3 regions of the Parabacteroides sp. AM17-47 genome follow, and region 3 is predicted to be linked to each of the others. Evidence: riboswitches for the same ligand, from Rfam matches in the RefSeq annotation. Region 3 holds a riboswitch; each other region holds the start of a gene.

Region 1 (2,277 bases), on a different contig from region 3:
TTCGGGCGCAAGGGGGCGGTGGCCTCGAAATCCTCATTATAAGTAACCGCCGTCTCGCTTTCCAACTTTAAGCCGGAAGGCAAGGCCGCCTTATACACGTCGCCCAGCTTACATATATAATAAGAAGATATCCATTTCCAGAAACGGAGTTGCGGACGGCGGAGCACCGGCGTGGCATCCAGCAAAGCGTAGATCTCCTTCGTCTCAAAATCGGATACCGGTTCCCGGTCGTGTACCTCCATGACGATAGCCGTATAATATCGTTTCTTCCCGAAATGCACGATCACCCGGCAACCGGGAGTCACGGCTCTCTCCAGATCTTCGGGTATCCGATAGGTATAGCTATTCTCCAAAGGAAGGGGAAGTATGACGTCCGCATATTTCATTCAAACAGGTGTTTCATTACGAGCCCAAAAATAACAAAAAAGGCCGGACTTCTAAAGCCCAGCCTCTCTCATTTTATTTTCACCTATTTAGAACAAGATCGCTGCCGTGATAGACCATCCACGGTTCTTTCCGGCACCGTCGGAGAGGTTCACCTTCTCAATGCTATAGTTATCAGTCAGTCCCAGACCATAATTGAAACCCACCTGCAAGTGACTGATCAGTTCCACGCCGGCACCGAAGTTAAGACCTGCGCTGAAATTCTTCGCCTTCACCTGATCCGCTACGGAACCCGGGATATCCCAAAATTTATCACCGCCTACACGGAAACCGATATACGGACCGGCTGCCAAATACGCCTTGACGATCGGTAAACCGAATTTCCATTTCAAGTTGACCGGAACATCGATATAATCCGTCTTCATCGAAGTCTTAACCCCGCCAGCCGAGGTCGTTTCCAAACCCTTTTGCGAATACAACACTGCCGCATCGATCCCGACACCCACCAACGGTAAGGTCGTCTCGATCATCGGACCCACTTGGAAGCCGGTTACGTTATCCGCTTTCAACACGTCCGAGTTGAAATGAACAGACGATATATTCACACCTCCCTTGATACCGAATTTAAGCTGAGCGTTCGCCGGAAGCGCCATCAACGCTAGCAAGGCAACCATAACAAGTCCCACAATTTTCTTCATATTCATACTTCTTTTGTTAATTACTCGTTGCAAATAAACGCACTTTTCTAATAATAAACAAATATTCTCTATAGAGTGTTCACGGAATACCCCAGTCCTTTAAACGCAAAGAAAGCATGCATCTTACACACGGAGCTCATCCCGTCGGTCAGATTCATGCTTCTTTCCCTAATTATTATGGCAAAATAATTATCCGAAACCATGAGACGACTTGATAAGAAAACCTTGGATAAAGAATAGTAAAAACCGGATAAGGTTCTTGCGTTCTCTTCCGGCCTTTCCTCGAAGCCGTCGAAAATATACACGCCTTGCAGGTCTTCTGACTTACTTCCGGTCTTAAGCGCCTTCCCATTCACTTGAATGAACAGTGGCAACAGTATTGCTCAACCCGTTTATGAAGCTTACAGCAGCGGGACTGTCCGGGATTCTCACCCGATTCCCTTTTAATCCCTATCCGGCGATTGCCGAAAGGGAACAAAGCATGTAGCAAAGATACATAAAGTTTTGATGTAGCCTAACACTTTCCACAAAAAATATCCTTATATTCCCGGTTCCTGATATAGCATAAAGCCGCCCCGATAGCCGTGCGATACTCGGCATACTCCGGTATCTTGAAATGGACATCGCACATCTCCTCCAGACGGGGGAAAATATCCGGGCATTGTGGCAAGCGAGTTAGGTTACCGATCAATACGATATTCTTGATATCGCCATTTAACGAGGCGAAAACAGCTCCTTGCCCGATGGTCTGCAAGACCATATGAACGATACCGAGAGCGATATCCTCAACCTTAGCGTTCGCGTCCACTTTTCCGAAAATAGAGGCTGTCACGTCCAGCGGCAGGCCGGGTAACGGATGCGGCGTAATATCCCGGATATGCAAGTCGATATCATTCAAGGAACCGTGCTCGGCCAAAGACGCTATTTGGTGAAAGTCATGCGTTTTCAATAATAGCTTAGACAAGCCGAGGATGGTTCCGCCACCGATACCCAATCCCCCGATATGCTCGATCGTGGAGCCTTGTACCTTGACAAAGGAGGTACCCGTTCCCATGCTGACCACCAATAGACTGTCCAGTCCCGTATTATATTGCGCCCCTAGCCCATTCGCAAGGAACTCATCCGTCTTCGCAGTTGGTAAGCCATATAAAGGTTGATCGATATAAGCACTACCTACACCTGTCAAGATCACTTT
Region 2 (2,277 bases), on a different contig from region 3:
GTGTTGTGCCTGCATCGTACTGATACATAAGGCTGTCAACGGTAAGATTGTCAAAACTCTTTTCATATATTTAGCATTATAACTGTTTATTGTATGCATGTGAAATCCCTTTCGAAAGAAATTCCATTTTCCTTCGAATGAAAATTTAGTTTCTTTCGGAAGGAATTACTTTTTCTTCCGAAAGGAATAAAACATAGATTTGGAGAACTTTTTTAGTCCTTCTCTACCGCATAAGCTTTCTTCTTATCAACGATATCGATCATCTTATGTTTAGCCATGAAACGGGCATGTTCGATGAAGATCTTCTGAATATCCGGATTCTGTCCCAGACCTTCCATAAATACGCTTACCTCGTAGCCTTTCTTTTCCAGTTCCTCTTTCCAATCACCGGCGATATCGTTTTTCGCATGGTCTCCGGCGACAAACATAAATGGCATCAACAAGACTTTCTTCGTTCCATTGGCCTTTACTTGGGCTACCATCGTATCAAAAGTAGGATAGCCCTCGATGGTTCCTACGGAATAATCCTTGAATCCCTTCTCCTTCAACATATAATCCAACATGGCATATTGAGCCGTCGCCGGAGTATAAGTGCCATGGCCTACCAATAAAGTAGCGCCTTCTTTCGCCCCATTTTTTGTGATAGCGACGATTACCGCCTCATAATCCTCCGGTGTATACAATAAAGGATTACCGATACGAATCTCCTTGAAAGAAGATTTCATGGTGGCAACATCCTTACGTAAGGATTCCATCTCGATACCTTCGATTATATTCGTGGATTGGATCAAGACATGTGTATAACCATCAGTCTTTAATTTTTCCAAGGCCTCGATCGGGTTCAGTTTCTCTACGCCACGAGCTTTTAAGCGGCGCATTACAATGCGAGAAGTCCATGCCTCACGCAACTCAACATCTTTGAAAGCTTCTTTCGCTTTTTGATTGATCGCGTCGATTGTCAAGGCACGGGTATCATCATGGGTTGTTCCAAAATGTACCATCAATAAAGCGGCCTTATCGCCCGGTTGTAAAGAGGCGAATAAATCGGATGCTACAAAATTCTCGCCATCGTGCGCACGACAAACTAGGCTGATGACCAGCAGGAAGAAAGATAGTAAGTGTTTCCTCATCATATGAATATATTAATAATTAGATTACATATCAATCCCACGGAGACAACGTATTATTCCGTCTCCAACATCTTTTGGATATAGGTGATATTTCTATCCTCTTAATTGCTCCTGACCCCGGGAGGAATTAATCATTACTTCGCTTGGCAGGTTTCCTGACTGGCTCGGAAAGCAACCTTCCCATCTTTCTTAAGACAGTGGCATAGCAGAACGCTTTCCTTTTCAAGAGCTTCACAGTAGCGGGCACTGTTCCGGATTCTAACCGGATTCCCTTTTATAGAGTTGTCGGTAGACAAACTCTATCACCTAAGCGGTCGCAAATTTATATAAATAATCCCGAAAAGTAACAACATCTTTCAAAGAATCCCTGTTCCAATAGCATCTTTTTTGTTTAACATCAAATAAATAGATATGGAATGGATAACTAATTTACTTCAACATTATCCGGAGCTAGCTATTTTCATAACCTTAGCTCTCGGTTTCTGGATTGGCAAGTTTAAGATAAAGAAGTTCACGCTGGGAACGGTTACCAGCGTATTATTGGTCGGTGTATTGATCGGGCAATTAAAAATCGATATAAGCGGACCGTTAAAGTCCGTCTTTTTCTTGATGTTCCTCTTCGCTGTAGGATATAGCGTTGGGCCACAGTTCTTCCGGGGATTGAAAAAGGAAGGTCTTCCTCAAATGCTTTTCGCCGCCGTCATGTGTATATTTTGTTTGATCGTTCCTTTTTTGTTAGCGAAACTTATGGGATATAACGCAGGCGAGGCCGCAGGATTATTGGCGGGCTCCCAGACGATGTCGGCAGTATTAGGAGTTGCCGAAGATACGATCGGACAGATGAATATTAGCGATACGGATAAAAGCGCTATGGTAAATGTAATGCCCGTGGCCTATGCGGTAACTTATATTTTCGGTACGGCAGGATCCGCATGGTTAGTGAGTGATATCGGGCCACGTCTTTTAGGAGGACTCGACTACGTGAAAAAAGCGTGTAAAGAGCTAGAGGCTAAAATGGGAAATAACGACGAGAGCGAGCAACCGGGCTTTATGCCTGCCGCCCGTCCGGTAACTTTCCGGGCCTATAAGATTAGTAATGAATGGTTCAAGGATGGCAAAAGCGTAAAGCAGTTGGAGGTGTATTTAG
Region 3 (2,277 bases):
GTTCAAGCAAGGGTTGCAAATCGTGATTTACGAGGACCTTGCCAAAATCAAAAATGAGGTTTTTAATCATTATCTTCGATATTTTTAATTACACGGCAAGGATTGCCGACAGCTATGGAATTGGCAGGAATATCTTTCACGACAACACTGCCTGCTCCGATGACAGAGTTTTTACCGATGGTCACACCCGGAAGGATTGTAGAGCCGCCTCCTATCCATACACCATCTTCTATAAGGACAGGTCGGGCAATTGTGTCGCAGATGGACGCTCCGGGATGTGTCCTTTCCGGCATCCTTTCCGCAAGGTGAACGGAATGAGTTGCGGTATATATTTTCACATCGGGGGCTATCATCACGTTGTTACCGATAATGATATTGTTATTATCGAGGAACGTACAGTTCATGTTCACGATCACCTTGTTCCCGAAATAGATGTTTTTCCCATACTCGCATCGGAAGTCTATGTCGATGTAAACATCCTTGCCGATACTTCCGAACATCTGCCGATAGATGCGCTGCTTTGCCTCATTGTCGGCATAATCCGTTTCTCTGAGTTGGTGTAGTAGCCTTTTGTTACGGACAGTCATTTCCGTTATTTCGGGCGATGAGCCGTCGAAAGGCTCCTCATCCATACATTTTTGATATTCAGTTTTCATGTGTTCAATTCATCTCATTGTAGAGTCTTATTCTTTATTTGAGCCAATTATTACGACAAGGTAACGCAAGCAAGAATAGGCAGCTTCAAATTGATATGCCTTCAAGCATACGTAAAGTTACACAAAATAGCTGAGAACACGAACAAACGAAATGTATAAAAACTGTACTTGCCTGTTGACTCTACAAAAAGTAAGGCTTTTTCATTTAACATCTCATTTAAGTGGAGCTTCTTGTAAATTTTAGCATGCGCTATTGTTTTCGGTGGAAGGATTCAGGAAAACACGTACGACCTTTCCAGAAAACACGTACGACTTTTTTCAAAAACATGTATGTGTTTTCGCAGAAAGATTATCCTGTTTTTTTAATGTTGATTTTTAATGCTTTATGCATAAGCTTCTCTTGTGAGCTTATTGTACGGAATTTTACTTGGGATCCGTGTATTCCGTATATTCCGGCCTGGCTGAAGTGGATAGTTAAATAAAAAATACTATCTTTGCCCCCGAATCGGTTCCGCATATACCATTCGGGTATGTGGATTAAAAGGGAATCGGGTGTGAATCCCGGACAGTCCCGCTGCTGTGAAGCTCCGAAGAACATCTTGAAACAACACTATCGCCACTGGTTCTAGCGACCGGGAAGGCTTCAAGATGGGAGTCAGTCAGAAGACCTGCCATTCATTAAAGGCTGTTTTTGCTCGAGGGATTAGGAAAGCAGTACGAAAAGAATAAGAATCAATAGTTAATGATTTATGGAGAATTTATGTCCTCGTGGCGACATGATCCGTAAAGTGCTTGTTGCGAATCGAGGTGAGATCGCTATCCGTGTGATGCGCTCATGTAAGGAGATGGGGATTCGCACTGTTGCCGTATATTCGGAGACCGATCGTACCGCTCGGCATGTAATGTATGCGGATGAGGCAGCCTTGATAGGCCCGGCGGCTTCCAAGGAAAGTTATTTGAATATAGACAATCTGATCGCTGCGGCGAAACGGCACCATGCCGATGCGATACATCCCGGTTATGGTTTCTTGTCGGAGAACGCGGACTTCGCACGCCGTTGTAAGCAAGAAGGATTGATATTTATCGGCCCGTCAGCGGAGACGATGGAAGCGATGGGAGATAAGATCGCCGCACGCAAACGCATGATCGCCGCAGAGGTTCCTGTGGTTCCCGGTACGGAGCAACCGTTGCAAAGTGCGGAAGAAGCGCTTCGGGTTTGCGAAGAAATTGGTTTCCCTGTTATGCTGAAAGCTTCTATGGGAGGTGGAGGAAAAGGGATGCGCCTGATACATGAGAAGGGCGAGGTTGTCGAGGCTTATCATACGGCTCGTTCAGAATCGTTGTCCTCATTTGGTGATGATACGGTATATATAGAGAAATTCGTAGAGGAGCCGCATCATATAGAATTCCAGATATTGGGAGATAACCATGGTAATGTCATTCATCTATTTGACCGGGAATGTTCGGTTCAACGTCGTAACCAGAAAATAGTAGAGGAAAGCCCGTCTCCATTCCTAACAGCGGACTTACGTAAAGAAATGGGGGAAAAGGCTGTGGCTGCGGCTAAAGCGGTTCATTATTCCGGAGCGGGAACGATAGAGTTCCTTGTAGATAAGGACCG

What was found. A riboswitch is a leader RNA that binds a small molecule or an ion and turns the genes downstream of it on or off. The one in region 3 is predicted to bind cobalamin.
Region 1: it holds a riboswitch for cobalamin, as region 3 does, so the genes downstream of both, DW205_RS04315 (porin family protein) here and accC (acetyl-CoA carboxylase biotin carboxylase subunit) in region 3, are expected to answer to the same signal.
Region 2: it holds a riboswitch for cobalamin, as region 3 does, so the genes downstream of both, DW205_RS14665 (sirohydrochlorin cobaltochelatase) here and accC (acetyl-CoA carboxylase biotin carboxylase subunit) in region 3, are expected to answer to the same signal.

The regions. Positions count from the first base shown of each region.
Region 1 covers NZ_QTLI01000004.1:142,438-144,714, reverse strand. The annotation lists gene priA (primosomal protein N') at 1-386, opposite strand, end outside; gene DW205_RS04315 (porin family protein) at 474-1,082, opposite strand; cobalamin riboswitch at 1,374-1,577, opposite strand; gene coaW (type II pantothenate kinase) at 1,597-2,277, opposite strand, start outside.
Region 2 covers NZ_QTLI01000017.1:78,096-80,372, reverse strand. The annotation lists gene DW205_RS14670 (TonB-dependent siderophore receptor) at 1-66, opposite strand, end outside; gene DW205_RS14665 (sirohydrochlorin cobaltochelatase) at 213-1,130, opposite strand; cobalamin riboswitch at 1,258-1,455, opposite strand; gene aspT (aspartate-alanine antiporter) at 1,542-2,277, shown strand, end outside.
Region 3 covers NZ_QTLI01000005.1:42,402-44,678, reverse strand. The annotation lists gene DW205_RS04930 (HAD family phosphatase) at 1-70, opposite strand, end outside; gene DW205_RS04925 (sugar O-acetyltransferase) at 63-656, opposite strand; cobalamin riboswitch at 1,146-1,347, shown strand; gene accC (acetyl-CoA carboxylase biotin carboxylase subunit) at 1,433-2,277, shown strand, end outside.